4 regions of the Paenibacillus dendritiformis genome follow, and region 1 is predicted to be linked to each of the others. Evidence: predicted binding sites of a transcription regulator. Region 1 holds the regulator's gene; each other region holds the start of a gene.
The links. Region 1 encodes NrdR, which represses ribonucleotide reductase genes. Its sites were predicted from a motif close to AACACNATATATNGTGTT; they were not measured.
Positions count from the first base shown of each region.

Region 2: a site for NrdR is predicted at 1,698-1,715, ahead of L6439_RS18555 (adenosylcobalamin-dependent ribonucleoside-diphosphate reductase). Genes of this name have one in related genera too.
Region 3: a site for NrdR is predicted at 2,035-2,052, ahead of L6439_RS07455 (anaerobic ribonucleoside triphosphate reductase). Genes of this name have one in related genera too.
Region 4: a site for NrdR is predicted at 2,203-2,220, ahead of nrdI (class Ib ribonucleoside-diphosphate reductase assembly flavoprotein NrdI). Genes of this name have one in related genera too.

Region 1 is NZ_AP025344.1:4,415,345-4,419,164, reverse strand. It holds gene L6439_RS19635 (MntP/YtaF family protein) at 1-41, shown strand, start outside; gene coaE (dephospho-CoA kinase) at 84-680, shown strand; gene L6439_RS19625 (lytic transglycosylase domain-containing protein) at 677-1,261, shown strand; gene L6439_RS19620 (alpha/beta-type small acid-soluble spore protein) at 1,315-1,536, opposite strand; gene nrdR (transcriptional regulator NrdR) at 1,659-2,132, shown strand; tRNA gene L6439_RS19610 (tRNA-Ala) at 2,225-2,299, opposite strand; gene L6439_RS19605 (hypothetical protein) at 2,356-2,610, opposite strand; gene L6439_RS19600 (AraC family transcriptional regulator) at 2,779-3,681, shown strand; gene L6439_RS19595 (N-acetylglucosamine kinase) at 3,818-3,820, shown strand, end outside.
Region 2 is NZ_AP025344.1:4,198,606-4,202,425, reverse strand. It holds gene L6439_RS18560 (DEAD/DEAH box helicase) at 1-1,444, opposite strand, end outside; gene L6439_RS18555 (adenosylcobalamin-dependent ribonucleoside-diphosphate reductase) at 1,802-3,820, shown strand, end outside.
Region 3 is NZ_AP025344.1:1,687,637-1,691,456, forward strand. It holds gene L6439_RS07440 (cysteine desulfurase family protein) at 1-1,015, shown strand, start outside; gene L6439_RS07445 (PRC-barrel domain-containing protein) at 1,130-1,627, shown strand; gene L6439_RS07450 (hypothetical protein) at 1,654-1,869, shown strand; gene L6439_RS07455 (anaerobic ribonucleoside triphosphate reductase) at 2,102-3,820, shown strand, end outside.
Region 4 is NZ_AP025344.1:2,771,256-2,775,075, reverse strand. It holds gene nrdE (class 1b ribonucleoside-diphosphate reductase subunit alpha) at 1-1,620, opposite strand, end outside; gene nrdI (class Ib ribonucleoside-diphosphate reductase assembly flavoprotein NrdI) at 1,631-2,002, opposite strand; gene L6439_RS12205 (aminopeptidase) at 2,991-3,820, opposite strand, start outside.

The DNA.
Region 1 (3,820 bases):
TGTTGTTAATGTTGATGGGGATGCTAAAATTGATATCCTAAACGGAATGGAAATGTAAGCAGGCAAATAAATGAGGTGAAGGCATGAACATCGGATTAACCGGCGGCATTGCGTCGGGGAAAAGCACCGTCTCCCGTCTGCTCGTGGAACGGGGCGCTCTGCTTGTTGATGCGGATCGGATTGCCAGGGAGATCGTGCTTCCTGGCAGTCCCGCGTTAGATCGGATTGCGGAACGGTTCGGAGCGGACATGCTGCTGCCGGACGGTTCGCTTGACCGCAAGCGGCTTGGAAACGTTGTATTTTCCAACCCTGCCGAACGGAAAGCGCTTGAAGAGATCACCCACCCGGCCATCCGGCAGGAGATGATGACGCAGATGCGCCGGCTGGAGGAAGAGCATCCGCAATCCCTTGTTGTCGTGGACGTGCCCCTGCTGTATGAGTCCGGCTTGACCGATCGCTTCGAAGAGATCGTCGTCGTCTACGTGCCGGAAGAGATCCAATTGGAGCGCTTGATACGGCGGGACGAGATTACCGAAGCGGAAGCATCCGAACGGCTTCGATCTCAGTGGGACATTGAGATGAAGCGGGAACGGGCGGATTATGTCATCGACAATAGCAAGGGAATGGAAGAGACTCGGAAGCAGGTGGAACAGTTCTTGCTTCAGAAAGGCTTGCTATGAGCCGAATCATGAATCTGATGCGGAAGAAGCGTTTTTTGCTCGTTCTCTTTCTGGGGTTTCTATTTCTGCTATTCGTGCAATCGCAATGGCTGGGCCGCTGGATGTATCCGATTCCATATGAGGAAGAGATTCGGAAGCACGCAGCCAAATATAAGATTGATCCGCTGCTCGTGGCGGCGATCATCCGGGTAGAGACGAATTATCAGGCTGGACAAGAATCCCGGAAGGGCGCTATCGGGGTAATGCAGCTGATGCCGGAGACCGCCTCGTGGGCGATGGAGCAGCTCAATCTGGATACGCATTGGACGATGGAGGAATTGAAGTACGAGATCGACCCGAACATTCATATCGGCACCTGGTATTTGCAATCGCTGCATAAGCAGTTCAATGGCAACTGGATTGCGGCGATCGCGGCATATAACGCCGGTCCGGGCAATGTAAGCAAATGGCTCCGCAATCATACATGGGACGGACGCTACGAGACCGTGAAGCAGCAGATTCCTTATGGGGAAACGAAGCTGTACGTACAGCGCGTAATCCATTATTATGATAAGTATACGGACGTCTATGGGATGAAATGAATAAGCACCGGACAAGCCGGGGGTTACCGGCTTGCTCCGATGCTAGTAATGCCTTATTTGAATTGTCCTGCGAGTTGTTGCTCCGCGATTTGTACCAGGCGCTTCGTGATGTATCCCCCGATCGAACCGGTGTCGCGGGTTGCCATGTTGCCATAGTATCCGTCTTGCGGAATGGCAATGCCCAATTCTTGAGCGATCTCGAACTTCATTTGCTCGAGAGCTGCAGTTGCTTGAGGTACAACCAGGTTGTTGCTGGAACGGTTGTTTTGGGCCATTTCTATTCACCTCCTTGCGGTTGGTAATTGTATTGTGTGCATTCTCGCTAAGTTCATTACAGGTAACGACTGGTATTTTCGATAACAACCGAGTGTAATCGGGAAGAAGGGAGGAACACGATTTGAAATGTCCTTTTTGTGATCATCTTGGAACGAAAGTGCTGGATTCCCGGCCTGCCAATGACAACAAGTCCATCCGGCGGAGAAGGGAATGCGAGCTGTGCAGCCGGCGGTTCACGACCTTTGAAATGGTCGAAGAGACACCGCTGATTGTGATAAAGAAGGATGGAAGCCGTGAGGAGTTCAGCCGCGACAAGATGCTGCGAGGCCTGATCCGGGCTTGTGAGAAAAGGCCGGTCTCGGTGGAACGGCTGGAGATGATAGCGTCGGAAGTGGAGAAGCAGCTCAGGAATACGGCTCATGCCGAAGTAGAGAGCCGCATTATCGGCGAGCGAGTGATGGAGCAATTGTATCCGGTCGACGAAGTGGCTTATGTGCGATTTGCTTCCGTATACCGCCAGTTCAAGGATATCAATATGTTCATGAAGGAACTTACCCACTTGCTGTCCAAAAATTCTCTAGGGGAGCATTCATGAAGAACCCGCATCTTAGAACCCTTGCGGGTTCTTTGTTTATAGACATAACAAAAAGAACATCTTCATCCAGATGTTCTCGAGTGTAGCTATGATGGTGGAGCATAGCGGATTCGAACCGCTGACCTCTTCACTGCCAGTGAAGCGTTCTCCCCCTGAACTAATGCCCCGTTACCTGTTACATTATACCACTACATGTCTGGAATTGCAACAGGAATTTATTCATTTATTCGGCAAGCATGTCGGATAAATGGACTTGGCTGTCAATTTGTTCCGCGAAGCGGTTCAGACATGAGCAGATGAAATCTTTTCTGCATACGGGACAAGGAATGGAGAGCAAGCGGCTGATCGTAATTGCTCCTTTGTTGTAGATGACGCGGCATTGAGTGCCATCCTGCAATTTCACTTTCACTTGATACAGGTTATCTTCATCATTGCGCTCAATCAACGTCTTTTCCTTTACAATCGGTTGGTAGTTCACGGGTAGGTCACCTGCTCCCTTTAGTTTTTTTGCATTTTACATCTTAATGTCTTTTTATTGCATTTGTCAATTTATTTGTGTACAACACACGAAATGTTTTTCTTTGCGGAAACGGCTTTTTTTGCTGTAATAGAAGGAGAACGTTTCCATTGCGGAGGTGAAGCTTGAATGGATCGGAATATACATACCGAACCCCGGGAAAAGCCGAAGGCCGTCATGCCTGATCCGGTAAGTTGGCCTACCCCGATGCCGTACCTCGTGTCGACGACCGAAGGCGTGAGTCCAGGCTTTCAACGGCTGCATTGGCACCGGGAACTGGAGATTAATTATATACGGGGCGGAACAGGATTTTATGTGATCAATGGCGTAAAATATCAGCTTCAAGCAGGAGATATTATCCTTATCAATGGACAGGACCTGCATCGCGCCTTCGAGACGGATCATCTGATCATTGACGTTCATATGTTCGATCCCGGAATGCTGGCTATGGAGATGCGCTATGACCATGATTTGCTCCGCCCGTTCCGGGAACAGGGCGTGCAGTTCACCAATCTGCTCAATCGGGACATGCCGGTATATGATGAATTGATTGCGATTCTCCTCAATATGAAGGAGGAGATGACTAGCCGGGCTCCGTCATACGCATCGGTCATCCGGGCGCAGCTGACCCGCTTCCTCGCGCTCGTGAACCGCCACGGCGCTATCTCGGAAGGCGAGCCGGCGCCGGTGAAGCACCGCGGAATTCATGCGCTGAAGGAACTGATTGTCACGATGGAGCTCAACCTGGCCTATCCGTGGACGCTGAAGGAATTGGCCGAGTTGACCCATTTGAGCCCGTCCCGCTTCAGCGCCTTGTTCCAGCAGGCCGTCGGCACATCGCCGCTTGATTATCTTATCCAACTCCGGCTGACCCAAGCGGTTCATTTATTGGAATCATCTGATGAGAAAATTATTGATATTGCATCCGAATGCGGATTTCGGAATTTATCGAATTTCAATCGGCTGTTCCGGCAGCTGTTCGGTGTGTCGCCAAGCGAAATCCGGAATCAGCGAACAAAGAAAAAACAGTAAGATCATATTAGTTTACACGAGGTTAGTAGTAGTTAATGGGGTAAATCAAATTGTACAGTAGGGATATAGCACAGATGATGTTTTCGCCCGCGAAGGTGCGGAGAGGTGCATTTGCAGATGAATGGGAGAGAAACCGATG
Region 2 (3,820 bases), 220 kb from region 1:
CCTCCCCGCCGGCTTCGGTCGCGATCATGACCTGGGCCCGGCCGCGGAACAGATCCATCATCCAGTCCTTCTTGCCCCGGTTCATGCCGCCGCTGTACGGCACCGCCACGATGCCGGCCTTGCGGAAGTACTGCAGCAAATATTCCTGCGTCGCCCGGTATTCGGTGAACACGATCACCTTCTCGTTCGTCTGGCGGATAATGTCCATGGCCGCCTCCGCCTTCGTGTTGGACGTAATCGCCTTGATCAGATCGACCAGATCCCAGATATGATCGCGGATCGGCGAATCCTCGGGCAGCTTCTTGGCCAGGTTGACGAGGGTCAGGAAGACCGCATCGCGGCTGGAGCACACTTCCCGCTGGAGCGTAATCAGGGAGAACATGCTGCCGATATCGCGGCCGTTCATCTGATACTGCTCCTTGATGAAGCGGGTGACCCCTTCGTACAAGGCCTGCTCGTCCGGGGACAGCGTCAAGGGCACATTGCGGACGATGCGCCGCGTGAATTGAACGCTGCCTTCGCCGCGCCGGTTGCGCACCATTACCTTGGACAGCTCGCCCTGAAGCTGGCCCTCATTCTTCGGAAGGCGCTTGTCTGCGACGAAGTTGCTGCTGAATTCGCCCTGCGCGCCAAGCTGTCCGGGCTTGAGAAGGGTGATCAGATTGTACAGCTCGTTCATATCGTTCTGGACCGGCGTGGCCGTCAGCAGCAGACAATATTTTTTGCGCAAATGCTGAATGAACTGGTAGTTGGTCGTCTTGCGGTTTTTGAGCTTATGGGCTTCGTCGACGATGAGCATGTCGTATTCCTGCTCCATCAGGATCGATTTATGCGGATCGCGCTTGGCGGTATCCATCGAGGCGACGACGATGTCGGATTGCCATTGATATTTTTTCTTCTGGGCCACCGCCGCGATGCCGAACTTGTGATGCAGCTCGCGCACCCACTGCAGCACCAGGGAGGCGGGGACGAGAATGAGCGCGCGCTTGACGAGGCCGCGTATCAAATATTCCTTCAGCACGAGTCCGGCCTCGATGGTCTTGCCCAGGCCGACCTCGTCGGCGAGAATCGCCCGGCCGCGCATCTCGTGCAGCACCTTCTTGGCGGTCTCTACTTGGTGGGGGAGCGGCTCTACATTCGTAATATGGGTCAGGCATTGCAGCTCGTCGAACGCGCGAATGCGCTTGGCCTGCTCCGCCTCATAAGCCAACTGGAACAGGGTCCAGTCATCCCAGGGGCCGTTCTTGTCGATGCGGGCCGACAGGTCCTCCAGCCAGCCGCGATCTGTCGCGATAGGCAGCGAGCCGGATGCCGCGGGCGAGGACAGCGGCCAGGAATGCGCGGCGGATCGCATAATATGGCCGCTCGCCGGGCTGACCGGGCCGGCCAGAGCCGATGGCGGCGGACCGGCCAAGCCGTCATGCGGCTGCTGATGTCTGTTCATCCTCTCGACCTCCTCTATAGAGGTAGTATGGACGTTATTCCAGGCTTTCATAACCGGGTGCAAGACGGGATCGGGGTGCCGGCAAGAGGGGCGGGACCCGGAGTGCTATGCGTTCCTCTGGAAAAAGCAAGAGACAAAATAGAGAGATTGCTAGAGAAAAACGAAGCATGGTGTTCCCCGGTTCTCATCCATTCGCTATATTTCCTTTTTTCTTATTAGAAATTCTATATGTAGTATAGTACAATGATTTTCGCACACAATATATTGTGGAAAATACATACATTGTACAATGCTTCAATTGTCGTGTGCGGTGACAATCATTCAAGTAGCGATCACTATATAGGAGGTTGTGTTCTTTTGAATACGGGGCATAAGCAGCGCTTGGAAGGCTTGAGCGAGAAAATATTTTTGGATCGGTACGCATGGAAGGATGCGGACACGAACAACGCCAAAGTAGGGGATGTCGTCCTGGTACTGACCAAAGACGATCCGAAGTTCCCGGCGAAGGAAGTAGGGGAAGTGGTAGCGCGCGACGGCCGCTTCGTCTCGGTTAAGCTGCGAAGCGGAGAGGTGGTTCAATCCACGATCGAGAAGCTGACCTTGACGATAGAGAAGACGCCGGAAGAAATGTGGGACCGGCTGGCGGCTGCGATGGCATCGGTAGAACCAACCCCGGAAAAACAACAGGAATGGACGGAGAAATTCCGTTATATATTGGATGACTGGAAGCTTGTCCCTGGAGGGCGGATCGCGGCAGGGGCCGGGGCAAGCGAGGAATTGACGCTGTTCAACTGCTACGTGATCCCATCGCCGAAGGACAGCCGCGGCGGCATTATGGAGACGCTGTCGGAGATGACCGAGATTATGGCCCGCGGCGGGGGCGTCGGCATCAACCTGTCGTCGCTTCGTCCGCGGCGCGCGATCGTCCGCGGGGTGAACGGCTCCTCCAGCGGCGCCGTCTCTTGGGGCGGCTTGTTCAGCTATACGACCGGATTGATCGAGCAGGGAGGCAGCCGCCGCGGCGCGCTTATGCTGATGATGAACGACTGGCATCCGGACGTCGTCGATTTCATTACGGTGAAGCAGACGATGGGCCAGGTGACGAACGCGAATCTGTCCGTCTGCGTCAGCAACGCCTTCATGAAGGCGGTCAAGGAAGATCTCGATTGGGATCTGGTCTTCCCGGATACGTCCGATCCGGAATATGACGAACTGTGGGACGGAGATCTGGAGACATGGAAGAAGGCCGGGAAGGCGGTTATTCCTTACCGCACCGTGAAGGCGCGGGAAATCTGGCATACGATTATCGAATCGGCGTGGAAATCGGCCGAGCCGGGCGTCGTGTTCATGGAATATTACAACCAGATGTCGAACAGCTGGTATTTCAACCCGATTATCTGCACGAATCCATGCGGGGAGCAGGGCTTGCCGGCCTGGGGCGTCTGCAACCTGTCCGCGCTCAATCTGTCCAAGTTCTATGACGAGGAGAAGCATGATGTGGCGTGGGACGAACTGTCCACCGTGACGCGCTATGCGGTGCGCTTCCTGGATAACGTAATCGACAAGACTCCATACCATTTCGAGAAAAATAAAGAGAATCAGCAGAACGAGCGCCGCGTCGGCTTGGGATCGATGGGCTTGGCCGAACTGATGATCAAGCTGGGCATCCGCTACGGCAGTCCGGAATCGCTGGAATTCCTCGACAAGCTGTTCGGCTTCATCGCGCGCGAATCGTATCTCGCGTCGGCGGATATCGCAGGCGAGAAGGGGGCGTTCCCGGCATTCGAGACGGAGCCGTACCTGCAGAGCGGCTTCATGAAGAATATGCTCGAGGTGTATCCGGAGGTCGGCGAAGCGATTCGACGTCAGGGCATGCGCAATGTGACCGTCATTACGCAGGCGCCGACGGGCAGCACCGGCACGATGGTCGGCACCTCGACCGGCATCGAGCCGTACTTCGCCTTCAAGTATTTCCGGCAGAGCCGCCTCGGCTTCGACGAGCAGTTCGTGCCGATTGCGCAGGAATGGATGGACGCGCATCCGGGCGAGGAACTGCCGGATTACTTCATTACGGCGATGGATCTGTCCGCCGAGGATCATATCCGTGCGCAGGCGGCCATTCAGCGCTGGGTGGACAGCTCGATCTCGAAGACGGCGAACTGCCCGAACGACTTCACGGTGGAAGAGACGAAGCGGCTGTATGAGCTGGCCTTCGATCTCGGCTGCAAGGGCGTGACGATCTACCGCGACGGCAGCCGCGACGTTCAGGTTCTGTCGACCGACAAAGGAGACAACAAGGAGGACGGCCGGACCGAAGAGGCGGCACCGGCGGCAGAAGCGCCGGCCGCTCCGGCGGGCGCACAGGCTGCCGCGCCG
Region 3 (3,820 bases), 2.7 Mb from region 1:
GCGGGACGGCGTCGCGGAACGTCTCGGCTGCCGGCCGCAGGATCTCGTCTTTACGAGCGGCGGGACCGAGAGCGACAACGCGGCGCTGTTCGGCGTGGTCCATGCCGCCTGGCGGAGACACGGACGGGAACGTCCGCCTCATGTCGTGACGACGGAAGTGGAGCATCATGCGGTGCTCCACGCTTGCCGTTATTTGGAGCAGCTCGGAGTGGAAGTCACCTACGTCGCGCCGGACGAGACAGGCCTTGTCGCGCCGGAGCGCATTCGGGAAGCGCTTCAGCCGAATACTTGCCTGGTGAGCGTCATGACGGGCAACAATGAGGTGGGCACACTGCAGCCGATTCGGGAGATCGGCGAGCTGGTGCGCGAGCAGGGGATTGCGATGCATACCGACGCCGTTCAGGCGCTCGGAGTGCTGCCGTTCCAGCTGAAGGATTGGCCGGTTGACATGGCCAGCTTCTCGGCCCACAAGATCAACGGACCGAAGGGCGTCGGCTGTCTGTATATTCGCCAAGGGACGGATTGGGAGCCGATGCTGCACGGGGGCAATCAGGAGCGGAAGCGCCGGGCGGGGACGGAAAATGTGGCCGGAATCGCGGGCTTCGCGGCGGCGCTTCGCATCGCGGAGGATGAACGGGAGAACAAGGTCCGCCAGACCCAGCAAGTGAGGGCTGCGCTCTGGTCGAGGCTGGTGGATGAATTGGGAGATCGGGTTGCGTACAATGGGCATCCGGAGCGGCATCTGCCTCACATTCTCAATGTGAGCGTGCTGGACGTTCCGACAGAGACGCTGCTGATGAATCTCGATCTGGCAGGCATCATGGCAGCCAGCGGTTCCGCCTGCACTTCCGGTTCCCTGGAAGTATCGCATGTGCTCGAAGCGATGAAGCTGTCCGAGCCTCGCAAGAGCACCGCCGTTAGATTCAGCTTCGGATTGGGCAATACTATAGAGCAAGCCGATATTGTGTCGCAACAAATTGCAACCATCGCCAATCGCGTCCGTAATAGAAATTAGGAAGTCTGTCAGACCGCCTGGAGGGGCGATCCCCGGCGAATGGAGCGCTGTCGGCGGAGAGGCGCGCCTGTGCGGCGCAGCCGCATGTCCATGAACCGAAGGAGGGCCCCCTGAATGAAGTTGCTGGAGCTGATCGGCCTGCCGGTGTTCGATATCGGTACGGGCAAGCAAATTTCCAAAGTGAAAGATATCTGCATCACTCCCGAGTGGGAGATTACGCATCTTCAGCTTGTCAGCCGCGTCCGCAAGCAGGACATGCTGGTACGCTGGGAGGATGTGACGGCCTGCGGGGACGATGCGGTCATGATTGCGAGCGGGGAGGCTGTGCAACTGAAGGACAGCGCCTCCCTGGAACGGGCGTTCCTGTCGGGAGAGACGGCATTGAAGGGTTTGCCGGTCATCACTTCGGAAGGCTCCCAGCTCGGATGGGTCGCCGATGTTTATTTTCAGCCCAATATGGGTAACCAGATAACAGGTCTGGAAATTTCAGACGGCCTGCTTGCGGACCTTCTGGAAGGAAGACGGCGGATTGAAGGAATGAGCCGCTTGAAATGGGGCACCGATGTAATCGTCGTGGAAGAGAGCGGAAGCGCAAGTGCACAAGCAAATTAGTCTAATGGACGGAATGGTGAAGAACGATGATGCGATGCCCGAATTGCAATTCCAAAGATATCGGGAAAATTGGCGCCCATCAGTTTTACTGCTGGGGATGCTTTATCGAGTTGACCGTTAACGGCGATAAAATGTCGGTGTTCCAGGTGGAAGAAGACGGTACGTTGAGCTCGCTCGACGATTTATTTTTTGGCGATGAATTTATGACACCGCCCTATCCGGAAGCGCATGCTTCTTCATAACGGAACGGACACAAGTCACAATAAAGCGAACAAAAGCGTTCATGCTCCGCCTCGCGCGGTGCATGGGCGCTTTTTGCCGTTATGGGGCCGCCTGGCTGTGACCGATCTCATATTGTTAGGTTCCTCATTTGTAGATAATACATATTGTGTCTTTTACAAAATACAAATACTACATATAGTGGTTTTGAGTATTTAAATATCAAGAGAGACGATAGGAAAGGGTGGAGTAGCGATGACGATCATGCCGCGATTGCGCGATGCGAACGTTGCCGAAGAGAGTGCGGGAGGCGCCGGACCGATGCCGTGGGCATCCTGGGGAACCTCCCGGAGAGGGGATAGCGGGCCGCTGCCGGACAACCATCCGCTGACAGAGGCGCTGCACGAAATCGTACAGGACCGCGATTCGGATCTGATGCGCGAAAATGCGAATGTGGACGGCCGCTCTCCGATGGGCATCATGAGCAAAATGGCCAGCGAATGCTCGCGTTGGTATGCGATGAATTATTTGCTGGCCCCGGAAGCGCGGGAAGCGGTGGAGGACAATCTGCTGTATCCTCACGATCTCGATTTCTATGCGTATGGAACGACGACCTGCTGCCAGATTCCGCTCGGGCAGCTCCTGAAGCGGGGCTTCAATACCGGGCACGGCCATATGCGGGAGCCGCAGGATATCAAGAGCGCGCTCGCTCTCGCCTCGATCATTTTGCAGGCGAACCAGAACCAGCAGCATGGCGGACAAGCGTATCCCGCCTTCGATTACGATCTGGCTCCCTATGTAGGCAAGACGTTCCGGCGCCACCTGACCTATCTCGAATCCCTGCCGCTGCAGCCGGAGCTTGACCGGGAGCAGGAAGCATGGCGCTTGACCGAGCGCGACGTGTACCAGGCCTGCGAAGCCTTCATACATAATGCCAATTCGATGCATTCGCGAGGCGGGGGACAAGTTCCATTCATTTCGATCAACTATGGCACCGACACTTCGCGGGAAGGGCGCATGCTTATCAGACAGCTGCTGCTGGCGACGAGGGCGGGCCTGGGCAAGGGGGAGACGCCCATTTTCCCGATCCAGATTTTCAAGGTAAAAACCGGCGTCAACTTCGGGGCGCAGGATCGGAACCGCGATCTGTACGAACTGGCGCTGGCCACGACGGCGGAGCGATTGTTCCCGAACTTCGCCTTCCTGGATGCCCCCTTCAACCAGGAGCATGACGACGGAACGCCGGAGAGCGAGGTCTGTTACATGGGCTGCCGCACGCGGGTCATGGCCAATGTGAACGGTCCGTCGACGCCGCAGGGACGCGGCAATCTGTCCTTCACCTCGCTGAATCTGGTGCGAATCGCGCTGCTCGCCCGCACGAAGGAAGCTTTTTTTACCCTGCTGGACGATATGCTCGCCATTGCCGTAAGACAGCTTGCCGCGCGCTATGAATATCAAGGGCGGAAGCGGGCGCGCGATTTCGCGTTCCTGATGCAGCAGGGCGTCTGGCGCGGCAGCGAGCGGCTTCAGCCGGAGGACGAGCTGCGCGATGTCTTGAAGCAGGGCACGCTCAGCGTCGGCTTCATCGGGCTGGCCGAAGCGCTGGTCGCCCTGACCGGATGCCATCACGGCCAATCGGAGGAGGCGCGCCGGCTCGGTCTAGAGATTGTCGGCCATATGCGCCAGCGGATGGACGAAGCCGTGGCGGCCACCGGGATGAACTATTCGCTTCTCGCGACCCCGGCCGAAGGGCTGTCCGGCAAATTCACGAAGCGCGATCGGGATGATTTCGGCCGCATTCCGGGCATTACCGATCGCGAGTACTATACGAATTCATTTCATGTACCGGTCTATTATCCGATTCAGGCGTATGACAAAATCCGCATCGAGGGGCCGTTCCACGCCTTGTGCAATGCCGGCCATATCACCTATGTCGAGCTGGACGGCAGCGCCAAAGCGAATCCGCAAGCGCTC
Region 4 (3,820 bases), 1.6 Mb from region 1:
CTCGAGGGTCGGAATCGCATGCCCTTCGAACAGCTGCTGCACCCGCTCCGTCTTCGGACTGAAGTCCGTATTCAGATAACGGTCGAAGTATGCGCCGCTTGCGTACTCGCTCTTCTCGAAGTCTTTGAACGTCACGCCGCGCTCCTGCGCGATCAGCATCGAACGCTCCAGGGAATAGAAATTCACCATCATGAAGAAGGTGCGAACGAAGTCTCTCGCTTCCTTCGATTCATAGGCGATCCTGTTCTTCGCCAAAAAGCCGTGCAGGTTCATCGCGCCCAAGCCGACGGAATGGAGCTCGCGGTTCGCCTTGGCCACCGAAGGCACAATGCTGATATTGCTGCGGTCGCTCACCTCGGTCAACGCATCCATCGCGCGGTGAACCGTATCGCGCATCCGTTTATTTTTCATGACGTTAACAATATTCAACGAGCCGAGGTTGCAGGAAATATCGCGATGGATCTCGTCCTCTACGCCGTAGTCGTTGATCGTGGACACTTCGCTCAGCTGCGCAATCTCGCTGCACAAGTTCGAGAACTTGACGCGTCCGATTTCTTTGAGCGCATGGTATTCATTCGTATTGTCCACGAACATAATGTAAGGATAGCCCGACTCCATCTGAATCTGCGCAATCTTCAAAATCAGGTCGCGCGCGACAATCTTCTTTTTCCGGACATTCGGATTGTCGACAAGCTCGTCGTACATCTCGCTGATGTCCATGTCGTCCAGATGTTTGCCGTACTCCTTGTACACGGTATACGGGTAGAACAAGTACATATCCTTGTCCTGCTCCACCAGCTCGAAAAACTTATTCGGCGCGACTACGCCAAGCGATAACGTCTTCATCCGAATTTTCTCGTCGCTGTTGATCTTCTTCGTGTCGAGGAATTCATGGATGTCGGAATGGAAGACGTTCAAGTAGACGACGCCGCTGCCGTCGCGCTGACCCAATTGGTTCGCGTAGGAGAATGCATCCTCAAACAGCTTCATGACCGGCAGGACGCCGCTTGCTTTGCCGTCCAGCCCTTTGATTTGCTCGCCGGCGCCGCGGATTTTGCTCAAATTCAGGCTCACGCCGCCGCCAATCTTGCTCAGCTGCAGCGCCGAGTTGATCGAGAATCCGATCGAGTTCATCGAATCGTCCACCTCGAGCAGGAAGCAGCTGACCAGTTCCCCTCTCCGCTTCTTGCCGGCATTCAGGAAGGTCGGCGTCGCCGGCTGATACTCTTGAGAAATCAGCAACTCGGCATACTCGAACGCCTTGTCGATATCCCCGCTCGCCAGGAACAGGGAGACGACGGCCAGGCGGTCCTCGTAGCGCTCCAGGAATTTCGTATCGTCATTGGTCTTCATGGCGTAGTTGTTATAGAACTTGAACGCGCTCATGAACGACGGGAAGCGGAACTTTTTCGCGTATAAATATTCGTAGAGCCGCTTGACATCCTTGAATTCGTACTGATCGAACAGTTCCTTTTCATAGTAGTCGTTCTCTACCAGATAATGAATCTTTTCCTCAAGATTATGGAAGAATACTGTATTTTGATTGACATAGTCGATGAAATAGCTTTTCGCCGCCTCCCGATCTTTGTCAAATTGGAACTTTCCGTCCTTCTGGACCATAATTTCGTTGTTAAGCTGTATCCATTTTGGTATCAAAGTACTGGACCTCCCGAGTAAATTGTGCTACATCCTTCTTCGTGCCGCTGAGCTCGAACTTCATCAGTACGGGCACGGAATATAATCGAGAAATATGATCGGCTGCCAGTCCGTACCGGACGCCCCAGTTCATATTGCCGCTGGAAGCGACCCCTTGCAGCAAATGGCCATGCTCCTCAAGGAATTCCATCGTAGATTGAGGCACTTGTCCGAACCCTGTCGTGTACGTGATCAAAATAAAGGGTTCAGCCAGCTTCGTATCTGCGGATATGCGAACACACTCCATATCCAGCTTCTCGACAAAACGCTTCACGTTGCCAGTCTTCGAGTCGTACGCGATAAGCACGTGATCCCTCCGTCGCCTAGAAATCTTTCAAATAGAGCCGCCTGGAGTCACCAAAAAAAGCACATCTCAAAGAAAAGAGACCGAAGCCGATGGACGCGATGAACCGATGCACCGTGCCCGATTATGGCGCTTCCTTCTCCTTGCTCTTCGAAGAATGATAGAAACATAGAATCTTGGTTAGTCAGGGAACTCCACTTGCCGTTACAATATATAGTGTATGTATTGAGTTCTCCATACTATATATAGTCCGTTATTGAATAATAACCAATTTTAAGATAAATGGCAAGCCCATTTTGTCCTCGCCGGCAGGAACGAAATATGTCGGCCTGTGACAAAAAACATATCTATCGTACCACAACTGTGGCCATTATTGGTGTTCAATTTTTTTGGAATTATGCGGGATATGCTTTTATCGCGAAGGGGCTGCCTGGCAGCCGTGCAAGAGTGGGACAAGTCACCCGTTCTCCGAAAAAGTGCAATTTTCGCCGCAGAAAATAGAGCCCCTCTGGCGTATTTTCAATTTGTTTAACGAGATTAATTGATTCATAGATTTCACGCTCCATGGCGGCCGCAAAGTTGGAATTTTCCTCAGCGGAAGGATAGTTAATGGCATTAATTATATACAAAAAAACGAGCCTTTGGACGGCTCGCTCAAAGTCAGGCGCGTGCATGCTGAAAGTCAGGCGTGTTCATCTTAGAATGGCGTTTTATATCACCTCCGTGCGATTCACGTTTAGTTGACCATGTTTTCGCATACTTATATTAGGATATAAGTAAATTCTCTCTGCACAATGATGGGCTTATATTGCCGAACAATCGCTCGCATCATTCATTATACTTATCCAGGAACTAACATAGATAAAAATTTCCCGGGCAACAGTGCGAATCCGCGCCTTTCCGACAAAGGAACAGACCGGATCCCGCAGTAGACAGAATCCGGCCTATGGCTTCTCGCTTATCGGTCGGCAGCATGCTCCCTTGGCCGCCGTCACGCCCAAGTCCCGCTGCGAAAGATGGGTTCTCTCGTTCCATCCGCCCTAATGCCATCGATGTCCATATCGGCAGAGCCGATCATAAAATCAACATGCGTGACGCTTGCATTTAACCCGGCCGCCGCCAGTTCCTCCGCGGACATCGTTTTTCCGCCTTCAATGCAGATGGGATATGGACTTCCGATCGCCAAATGATTCGAAGCATTCTCATCGAACAAGGTATGATAGAACAGCACCTTCGACTGGGAAATCGGTGAATCAGTTGGAACAAGGGCCACTTCCCCGAGATAATGGGCTCCTTCGTCCGTGGCAATGAGATTGTTCAAAATCTCTTCTCCTTCTACCGCCTTCACATCCACAATCCGGCCCTTGTCAAAGGTGAGGGTAAACCGATCAATGATTGTCCCGCCATAGCTAAGGGGCATGGTGCTTGACACATATCCGTTCACTCCGGTTTTGAGCGGGGCCGTGTAAATCTCCTCCGTCGGCATATTTGAGATAAAGGCGATGCCCTGCTCGTTCGTGCTCTGAAGCCCTATCCAGATGTGATGTTCCGGCAGTTCAACCGTCAAGTGCGTGCCCGGCGATGTAAAAACGAGCGCTTTGTACCGCTTCTCATTCAACTCATTCACTCTGCCCTGTACGGTGGCGACATGCCGCTTCCATGCATCGACCGGATTAACCGTATCGACGCGCGCCGCATGGAAAATTGCCTCCCACAGGCGGCCGACTTGCTCTTCCTCCGGCACGTCCGGGAACACCTTCGCCGCCCAGGCCGGCGAAGGAGCGGCAATCATCGTCCAGCTCACCTTGTCCGACTGGATGT